Regions from separate parts of the Streptomyces sp. NPDC087901 genome, predicted to be linked through region 1. Evidence: riboswitches for the same ligand, from Rfam matches in the RefSeq annotation. Region 1 holds a riboswitch; the other holds the start of a gene.
The links. Region 1 has a riboswitch for cyclic di-AMP ahead of ACIOEW_RS32700 (transglycosylase SLT domain-containing protein). Riboswitches for the same ligand answer to the same signal wherever they lie in the genome.

Region 1 (4,734 bases):
ACCTGCGCCGTCGGGCGGCGACGGCCAGTCCGGGGCGCACGACGGATGGATGCGGGTGATGTGCTCGATGACGATGCGGGGCTCGCCCTCGACGATGCCCTGGACCTCGAAGCGGACCGCGCCCTGGGTGCCGGCCTCGAACTCGCCCATGGTCCTGGTCGTGACGGTGGTTTCGAGCGGCCGCCGGGCCATGGTCTCGCGGATGTCGTCGAGCTCCACGCCCAGGGCCCTGGCCATCAGGCGTATCTGCCCGCCCCACACCATGGTCGGCACGGAGGCCGCGAGCATGAGCGGCTCGTACTCCATGGGATGACCCATGCCGATCAGGTGGCGGACGGAATCGGGCTGGTCGTAGGTGGAGTAGTCGAAGATCTCCTGGCAGCGGATCACGTCCACCGTGGAGCCGAGTCCGCTGATCAGCAGGGGCAGTACGTCGTTGCCCCAGCCGGGATCGACGCCGGAGACGAAGAGCGATCCGCCACCGCCGGCGACGGCGGCAAGCACCGGTTCGCGCAGTTCGGGCGGGGCCCCGCGCTGGTCGTAGAGCGCGTACAGCGCCGGGGTGACGACGACGGCTCCCCCGGCCACCGCCCTGGTGATGTCGGCCAGCGCCTCGTCGGGGCGGATGTCGCCGGAGGCCGCGTAGACGACGGCTCGGGGAGCGGTGGCCAGCACCGCGTCGATGTCGTCGGTCGCGGCGACGCCCAGATCGCGGTCGAGGCCGGCGAGGGCGCCCGCGTCACGGCCCACCTTGCCGGGGTCGTGGACGAGTACGTGCGCGAGTTTCAGGGCCGGATGGGACTCGACCGCGCGGATGGCCGCGCGGCCGACATTGCCGGTACCCCAGACCACCGTGGAAATCATGCGGCGGAGGGTAGCGCGCGGGATGAAAGGTTCATAGTGGCATCGCGCACCGGGTTGGGCGGGTCCCGGGGCGGGCCCGTCGGGCCCGCCCCGGTCCGCTCCGCAGGGCGTCGCTACTCGTCGATCGTGGCCCCGTATCCGGCGCCCGTCTCCGGACCGCCGAACGGCCGGGCGTCGAACGTCCACGAGCCGGAGGCCGTCACGCCGCCCGAGCCGGCCGAGAACACCCAGACGACACCGTTGCCGGCGTTCTCTCCGGGCGCGGCGGACAGCAGACCGAACCGCCCGTCCTTGTCGGGATCGGTCAGCCGCACCTGGCCGCCCCAGCGGTCGCCCTTCTCCGGCGCGCCCGGCACGTTCAGCGAGTCCTGGTCCCATGAAGCGGCGCCGGTGGCGGTCAGTCCGCCGGCCGCACCGCGCAGCACCCACACGGCGCCCGCGTCGGCGACCGTGCCGATGTCCTCGCCGGGGGCGCCGATCGCCACATCCGCGTACCCGTCGCCGTCGGTGTCCGCCACGGAGAGGTCGGCGCCCCAGCCGTCGCCGGCCTCCGGGACTCCGGGGACGCCCGTGGTGTCCTGCGTCCACCAGACGGGCGGGGTGCCCGGGCCCTCGGCACCGACGGGTCCGTCGCCCAGGCTGCCGTAGTACACACCGACCACGCCGCCGGTCATCGACTCGCCGCCGTCGTCGGGGCTGCCGGGCTCCCCGGTGACGAGGTCGTCGTAGCCGTCGTTGTTGATGTCGCCGGAGGCGACGGCGGGGCCGCCGCGCAGATCGTGGTCGTACCGGAGTCCCTGGACCTCGCCGAGGAAGAGCGCGGACCAGCCGTGCCCCGGTTCCCCGCCGACGGTGACGCCGGAGATGACGAGGTCGGCGAGACCGTTGCCGTCGTAGTCGCCGGTCGTCATGGCCCGGGGCACGATCTCCCGACCCGGGGTGCCGGGGATGCGGCTGCTGCGGGAGGTGGGCGCCGGTGCCCCGGCCTTACTCCGGGCCGCCGCCTCGTACTGGTAGAGAGTGAGGTCGGTGCGGTCGGTCACGGCCAGCTGGTCGCCGGGGATGTCGGGGCTGAAGTGCGCCGCGGCGAGTGCACTGCCGAACCTGGCACCGGCGACGGGCTCCTCGGCCTGCAGCCAGTCGCTGTCCGCGCCGGAGAGCCCCTTCGCGGAGCCCCACAGGACAATGGTGCCGCCCGCGTCGGTCACCGGTTCGATGTTCTCGCCGGGGAGGCCGACGACGGCGTCGTCGTACCCGTCCCCGTCGAGGTCGCCGGAGGCCAGGGCGCGGCCGAAGCCGTCCCCCGCCTCGGCGGCGCCCGGCACGCCGGTGGTGTTCTGGCTGAGGACGGCGCCCCGGGTGGTGCCGATGCCGCCCGGCCCGCCGTACTGCACGGTCACGTAGCCCGCGCCCTTCTTGCCGCCGACGGTCCCGCCGGGCGCGCCGATGAGCACGTCCTCGTAGCCGTCGCCGTTGAAATCGGAGTTGCGGTCGTCCGCGTGCGTTCCGCCGGGGGCGCCGGCGTAGGCGGAGGGCGCGACGACCGCGGCCCCTGCCATCAGGAGGAATGAGGCCGCGACAACGGCGGCCGAACGGTGGGTGCGCACGAGCGGCTCCTCGGTTCAAGGATGACCGGGCGAGGGCCTGTCGGACCATGATCCGCCCCCAGGCCCCTGGTCCGGGGGACGCCGGGAAGAGCCCGTTGTCCTCCTGGCGCCCTGTTGGACCGGCTCTGCGGCACAAGGGTTGTACGGCATCGCGAAAGGGGTGGAAGGGAGCAGCTCAGCTCCCTTCCACCCCTGTTCACGATTCCGCCCGGAAGCGGGGGATCGCGGTGGGTCAGTAGGCCCCGAAGACGTTGTCGATCGAGCCGTACGTGGCGGCCGCGTAGTTGCACGCGGCGGTGATGTTGGCGACGGGGTCCAGGATGTCCAGCGAGGTGCCGGGCACGTGGTAGGCGTCGAACGTGGGCTGGATGACCTGGAGGAGGCCCTTGGACGGGGTGCCGGCGGCGGCGTTCGAGTCCCAGTTGTTGACGATCTGGGGGTTGCCCGAGGACTCGCGGATGACGTTGCGGTGGATGCCGTCGTAGCTGCCGGGGATGCCGTTCTCCGCCATGACGGCGAGGGACTCCTTGATCCAGCCGTCGAGGTCGTCGGTGTACGCCGTCTCGCTCTGCGCGGGGGCGGTCTCCACGGTCTCCACGGCGACGGGCGTCGCCGTCCGCTGGGAACGGTCGGCGCGGTCGGTGCTCTCGGCCCGGTCGGCCGACGGCTGCGAGGTGCTGCCGGAGGTGTTCTCCGCCTTGAACTCGCTCTTGGTCGCGGCCTTGGGGGCGGCGGCCGCGGACTTGGCGCCGATGGTCAGCTTCAGGCCCGGGTGAATGAGGTCGGGGTTGCCGCCCACCGCACTCCGGTTGTCCTGGTACAGCCGCTCCCAGCCGCCACTGAGGGAATGCCCCCGGGCGATCTTGGAAAGCGAATCACCGGAGACCACGGAATAGGTGGTGGATTCGGCCTTCTGTACGGCAATTTCCTTGCCGGTCACGGAAGTCGGGGCTGCGGCCTTTTCTGCGACGACCGCCTGAGCGGGGGCGGCAGAAGCCGATCCGGCCGCGATCAGGGGGAGTGCGAGAACGACTCCGCCCGCACTCACGGCGATGAAACCGCGGGTCAGGGAGGTGGACTTGGAACGACGGTGCTGACCCTTGAAGGGCATGGCGCTTTTCCTCTCCGCCGCCTGCGAGGTGAGCTGTCGGGTTCGGACTGGAGATGTCCGGCCGCACATGGCGACTTCACCCCTAGCCGCTCCGGATTCCGGACCGGCGGCAAACCTGGGTCCCCCGCTCCTGCCGCACGTGATGTGGTCGGGTTACCGGACGGCGGCAGGATTCGGCGTTCCATCCGGATTGACGGTGACCGTAAGCGAGAAAGGGCGGACGAAACAAGCCCGGAATTCCTGATCACAATTGATTTGCAAGATCAATAAAAGGAAATATGCGACGCCGGTCACATGCGGGCGGGTCAACTTTCTTGGCGCGACAGGGAACCGAAGCCTCCGGTTGCGCGTCCGGGGCGGGAAACGTGACGCTGGCCACTGTGCCCGAAAGGGGCGATTTGCCGGGTATTAGAAAGGTGCGCCTCACGAAAAAGCGACCTCGATGAGCATTTCCGACACTTCTGAATAATCGCCCAATCAGGACATTATGGAGCGAGTGTCGGCTGTGCGGCCGCACCGGTCCGGCTGCGCGCCACCACGACCGGTGAGCCGTCGCCCGGGGCGCGGAGTATGTCCGCGTCGAGCGCGTACAGCTCCTTCACCAGGGCTTCGTCGACCGTCTCGCGGGGCGCACCCTGGGCGATGACGCGGCCGCCCTTCATGGCGACGAGCAGATCGGCGTAACGGGCCGCGGCGGCGAGGTCGTGCTGGACCATGACGACGGTTCGGCCGGTGGCCGCGACCTCGCGGACGAGTTCCAGGACCTCGACGGCATGCCCGAGGTCGAGGGCGCTGGTGGGTTCGTCGAGCAGCACGACCGGGGTCTGCTGGGCGAGGACCATCGCGAGCCAGCAGCGCTGGCGCTGGCCGCCGGACAGCCGGTCGATGCGCTCGCCGGCCAGTGCGGTGGTGCCGGTGGCGTCGAGTGCGTCGCGCACCGCCTGCTCGTCCTCGCGCGACCACTGGCGCAGCAGCCCCTGGTGCGGGCTGCGGCCATAGCGGACCAGACCGGCCACGGTGACCGCCTCGGGAGCGCGCGGCGACTGCGGCAGCAGGGCGACATGGTGGGCGGCCCGGCGCCGGCCGGTCTGCCAGATGTCCGTCCCGTCGATCAGCACCGTGCCGGACTCGGGCCGGTGGAGCCGGGCGACG
Region 2 (4,734 bases), on a different contig from region 1:
CGGCGGTTTCCTCACCCAGATGAAGGCGATGGGCGCGGGCACGGCACGGTTCGTCCCGGCCATGCTGCACGGCGCGCTGACCATGCTGGTCACCGGCATCGCCCTGGTCGGCCTCGACCAGGCCGACGACCACCCCGTGAACAACGTCAAGATCGGCATCAAGCTGCTGATCCTGGTCGTGATCCTCGGGCTCGTCTACGTCAAGCGCGACGAGGAGAAGGTCGACAAGCGCCTCTTCGCCGCGGTCGGCGGACTGACGATCGTCAACATCTTCATCGCCACGCTCTGGACCTGAGCCGGATCACCGGCCGCACGAGACGCCGCTGCCCGGACCCCAGGGGGTCCGGGCAGCGGCGTTTCCGTGTACCGAAGCCGCCCTGCTGGATCAGCGCTCGGGCTCAGGTGCGGGCAGGCTGTCGCCCTGTGCGGGGGGCGGCGCGCACGGCGGCTCCCCAGCGGCCGCGGCGAGGCCCTGCCGCAGGCGCGTGAGGCGCGCGATCTCCGCGTCCAGGGTCGTCAGCCGCTCGGCCACGACGTCGCTGAACCCGCCGGCGCCGCCGGAACAGGATGCCGCCGACGGGTCCTGGACGAGGAGGTCCAGGCGGTGGGCGCGGCGGCGGATGTCCTCCAGCGTGAGGCCCAGTGCCAGAAGACTGCGAATGACGCGGACGCGGGCCACCTCGGCGCAACCGTACTCACGCTGACCGGATGAGGTGCGTGGCGCCACTCCCAGCAGGCCGCGGGCTTCGTACAGGCGCAGCGCGCGGGGTGTGGTTCCTGACGCCGCCGCTGCCTCACCGATCCGCATGCCCGCTCCGCCCTGTCCTACAACTCCACGATCGTCGCCCCGAAGGAGCGGCCCGCGATCAGTCCGGGCAACGCCCCCGGGGCTTGCTCCATTCCCTGGACCGGGGTGTACGGGAACCGGATCTGCCCCGCCCGCAGCCAGTCTCCGAGGCGGGCCTCCCATTCCGCCTCGACATCCGGGTGGTCCCCGCCGCTGTAGCCGGCGATCGTGATGCCGCGGGTCAGCAAGCGGTAGGTGTCGAGCACGGCCGGCGCGCTCCCGCCCGCCCGGTCCGGGGACAGCTGCCCGTCCAACGCGCCCACAAGGGCGAACCGGGCGCCCCGGTTCGCCGCGTGGACGGCGGCCGTCAACTGCTCGCCACCCACGGTGTCCAGGACGACGTCGATGCCGTCCGGCGCCGCCTCGGCGAGTTGACCCTCGAGCGGGGCCGCCCCGCGCAGCACGGTGGCGTCGTAGCCGAGTTCCCGCTCCAGCCGCTCGGCCTTGTCCGGTGAACCGGTGCTGCCGATCACCCGGGCGGCACCGAGCAGCCGGGCGATCTGGCCCGCCATGGTGCCCACAGCGCCCGCGGCGCCGGTCACGAACACGGTGTCGCCTTCCCGGACACCGGCCAGCCGGGTCAGTGCGCCGTAGGCCGAGGAGCCCTGGGCGAGATGGGCCACCGGGTCGGACAGGGCGCCGTCCAGCAGGCGGCACTCAGCGGCGGCAGGCGTCGCGTACTCCCGCCAGCCCTGGAGGTGCAGCACCAGCCGGCCCTTCTCCAGCGGCCCGTCGGTCACTTCGCCGATCGCGGGGCCGAACAGGGTGTCGCCGGGGTGCAGCGGCGGCAGCGGGACATCGCGTGTCTCACCCCCGATGAGGGTGCGCAAGCCCGGGAAGACGAGGAAGTGGGTGTTGCGGACCAGTACCTGGCCGGCCTCGGGACGGGGGACGGGCGCCTCTGCCAGAGTGAAGTCGCCGGTGACCGGCAGTCCATCGGGGCGGCGGGCAAGGCGGACAAGACGATGCGTCGTGTTCATGGCCGGACGCTAAGCCCTGACCCATGGGTCAGGGGCAAGGGCCGGCATCAGGGCGGTTTCCGCACACCGGCCGGTCACCTCCCCTGCCGGCCGGTGCCCCCACACTTGCGCGCACCAGGAAAAAGCGGCACGTGGCGAAGGCGAACCGGACACGGAGTGATGACCGCCCCGTGTCCGGCACCCACAGGTGAAGACGCGAGTCAGCCCGGCCGCACGCTCCCGTAGATCGGCATGTAGAAGATCGACTCCTCGCGCACGTTCGCCCCCGGCTTCGGCGCGTGGATCATCATGCCGTCGCCCTTGTAGATGCCGACGTGGCTGATGTCGTCGTAGAAGAAGACCAGGTCCCCCGGCTGCAGATCCGCCGTGGCGATCCGGGTACCGACGTTCACCTGGTCCCAGGTGGTCCGCGGAATGTCGACGCCCGCCGCCTTCCAGGCCGCCTGGGTGAGCCCCGAGCAGTCGTACGAGGCCGGGCCGGTCGCCCCCCAGACGTACGGCTTGCCGAGCTGCGCCCTGGCGAACGCCATCACCTTCTCGGCCTTGGTCGAGGCGTCGGTGTCCGAGCCCGAGCCGGTGCCGGTGCCCGTGCCGCTCCCGGTGTCCGTACCGCTTCCGGTGCCGGCCTCCTTGGCGGCCTCCTCGGCCTTGCGGGCGGCCTCGGCCTTGGCGGCGGCCTGCTTCTTCGCCAGTTCCGCGGCCTTGCGCTCGGCCTCCGCCTCCTTCTTGCGCTCCAGCTCCGCCAGGCGCGCCTTCTCCTCGGCGGTCAGCTTCGACAGCAGGCTGCGGGCCTCGGACAGCTTCGTCTGGACGTTCTGCTTGCTGGTGCGCAGCGTCGCCTGCGACTCGGTGAGCGTCTCCAGGCTCGCCACGGCTTCGGCCCGCTGCTTGGACGCCTTCGCCTGCTGCGTACGGAAGTCCGACACGGCGCTCGTCTGGCGCTCGGTCATCCGGTCCATGAGGTGGGTCTGGTCGAAGAACGACTGCGGGTCGTCGGCCAGGAAGAATGTGGCGGTCGGAGCGAGGGCGCCGCCACGGTACTGGGCGGCGGCATACGTGCCGAGTGTCCTGCGGGCCTCGTTCAGCTTCTCGGTGCGCCGGGCGACATCGTCCAGCAGGGTGTCCACCTTGGAGCGCTGCTTGGTCGTCGCCTCCTTCGCCTGGTTGTACTGCTGGGTCGCGGAGCCCACCTGGCGGTAGAGGTCGTCGACCTTTTTCTGCACGTCCTCGATGCTGGGCTTGGGGGCCGGGGCGGCCAGTGCGCTCTGCGTGGACAGCAGAGTCACCGACGCCAGCGCGGCCGTCGTGAGCCCGACGGCGGGGCCGGTGTTGCGCACCAGGGTGCGCGGTTTGCGATGCGACGCCAAGGCCGGCATCTCCTTCCGTGGACCGCCTACCGGGTTAGCTGTCGGGTTCGGGCGGAACGGAAGGCTGCCCTACGGTCCTGGTGGGGGATTCGGACCGATTCACCCCGGTGATGCGTGTGGGTCCCCGGTTCCGGACTCCTGATGCGGAGCCCGAATTCGGCGTGGACGCCCGCTCGGCGTGGATCGCCTCTGGGGGTTCGGGCCGCCCGAACGAGCACGCTAGCCAACTCATGGTGCCGCTGTGAAGGTTGATGTTCGATATGCCCGATACATTTTCGTGACCTCGACGGATCGGGGCGCTGCGGAGCAGGTGGGGCCGTAATTCCCCCACTCCGTGCGGTCCACTGCTAGCTCTGTGTGCCCGGTCGTGAGTGCGTGGTTGGTCACTCGGGCCCGGAGTGTCAGTGCGCACGCCTAGACTCGGGAGGCGATGAGCAGCCTCTTTGACGACAGTTTCCTGGCCGGCCTCCAGCACACGGAGGAAGGGCCCCCACCGCCCCCCGAGGGCTCCGCACCCGAAGCGGTGCCGGAGGACCTCTTCGCGGGCGTTTTCGACGGCCCCCCGCCGCCCCGCGACGCGTACTACCGCGACGGGGCCCACCGCCCCGTCGTCGACGCCGCCGCGCTGCTCGACGGGCTGAACACCGAGCAGCGCGCAGCCGTCGTGCACGCCGGGTCCCCGCTGCTCATCGTCGCCGGTGCCGGTTCGGGCAAGACCCGTGTACTGACCCACCGCATCGCCCACCTGCTGGCCGAGCGCGGGGTGCACCCGGGCCAGATCCTGGCGATCACCTTCACCAACAAGGCCGCGGGCGAGATGAAGGAGCGCGTCGAGCAGCTCGTCGGGCCGCGGGCCAACGCCATGTGGGTCATGACCTTCCACAGCGCGTGCGTGCGGATCCTGCGCCGCGAGTCGAAGCGGCTCGGCTTCACCTCGTCGTTCTCGATCTACGACGCCGCCGACTCCAAGCGCCTCATGGCCCTGGTCTGCCGCGATCTCGACCTCGACCCGAAGCGCTTCCCGCCGAAGTCGTTCACGGCGAAGGTCTCCAACCTGAAGAACGAGCTGATCGACGAGGAGACCTTCGCCGGTCAGGCCGCGGACGGCTTCGAGAAGACCCTCGCCCAGGCCTACGCGCTGTACCAGTCCCGGCTGCGCGAGGCCAACGCCCTGGACTTCGACGACATCATCATGACGACGGTGCACCTGCTCCAGGCGTTCCCCGACGTCGCCGAGCACTACCGCCGCCGCTTCCGGCACGTCATGGTCGACGAGTACCAGGACACCAACCACGCGCAGTACACCCTCGTACGCGAGCTCGTGGGCCCGGCGGGCGAGGCCGACGCCCCGGGAGAGCTGTGCGTCGTGGGTGACGCGGACCAGTCGATCTACGCCTTCCGCGGCGCGACCATCCGCAACATCCTTCAGTTCGAGGAGGACTACCCGGACGCGACGACGATCATGCTGGAGCAGAACTACCGCTCCACGCAGACGATCCTGTCCGCGGCCAACGCCGTCATCGAGCGCAACGAGAGCCGT

Region 2: it holds a riboswitch for cyclic di-AMP, as region 1 does, so the genes downstream of both, ACIOEW_RS11335 (NlpC/P60 family protein) here and ACIOEW_RS32700 (transglycosylase SLT domain-containing protein) in region 1, are expected to answer to the same signal.

The regions. Positions count from the first base shown of each region.
Region 1 covers NZ_JBIUUC010000014.1:102,787-107,520, forward strand. Annotated here, with positions in the region: gene ACIOEW_RS32690 (dihydrodipicolinate reductase) at 1-864, opposite strand, end outside; gene ACIOEW_RS32695 (esterase) at 978-2,471, opposite strand; gene ACIOEW_RS32700 (transglycosylase SLT domain-containing protein) at 2,704-3,582, opposite strand; cyclic di-AMP (ydaO/yuaA leader) riboswitch at 3,588-3,771, opposite strand; gene ACIOEW_RS32705 (ABC transporter ATP-binding protein) at 4,068-4,734, opposite strand, start outside.
Region 2 covers NZ_JBIUUC010000003.1:396,020-400,753, reverse strand. Annotated here, with positions in the region: gene ACIOEW_RS11350 (hypothetical protein) at 1-295, shown strand, start outside; gene ACIOEW_RS11345 (MerR family transcriptional regulator) at 386-808, opposite strand; gene ACIOEW_RS11340 (MDR family NADP-dependent oxidoreductase) at 826-1,827, opposite strand; gene ACIOEW_RS11335 (NlpC/P60 family protein) at 2,028-3,203, opposite strand; cyclic di-AMP (ydaO/yuaA leader) riboswitch at 3,202-3,366, opposite strand; gene pcrA (DNA helicase PcrA) at 3,625-4,734, shown strand, end outside.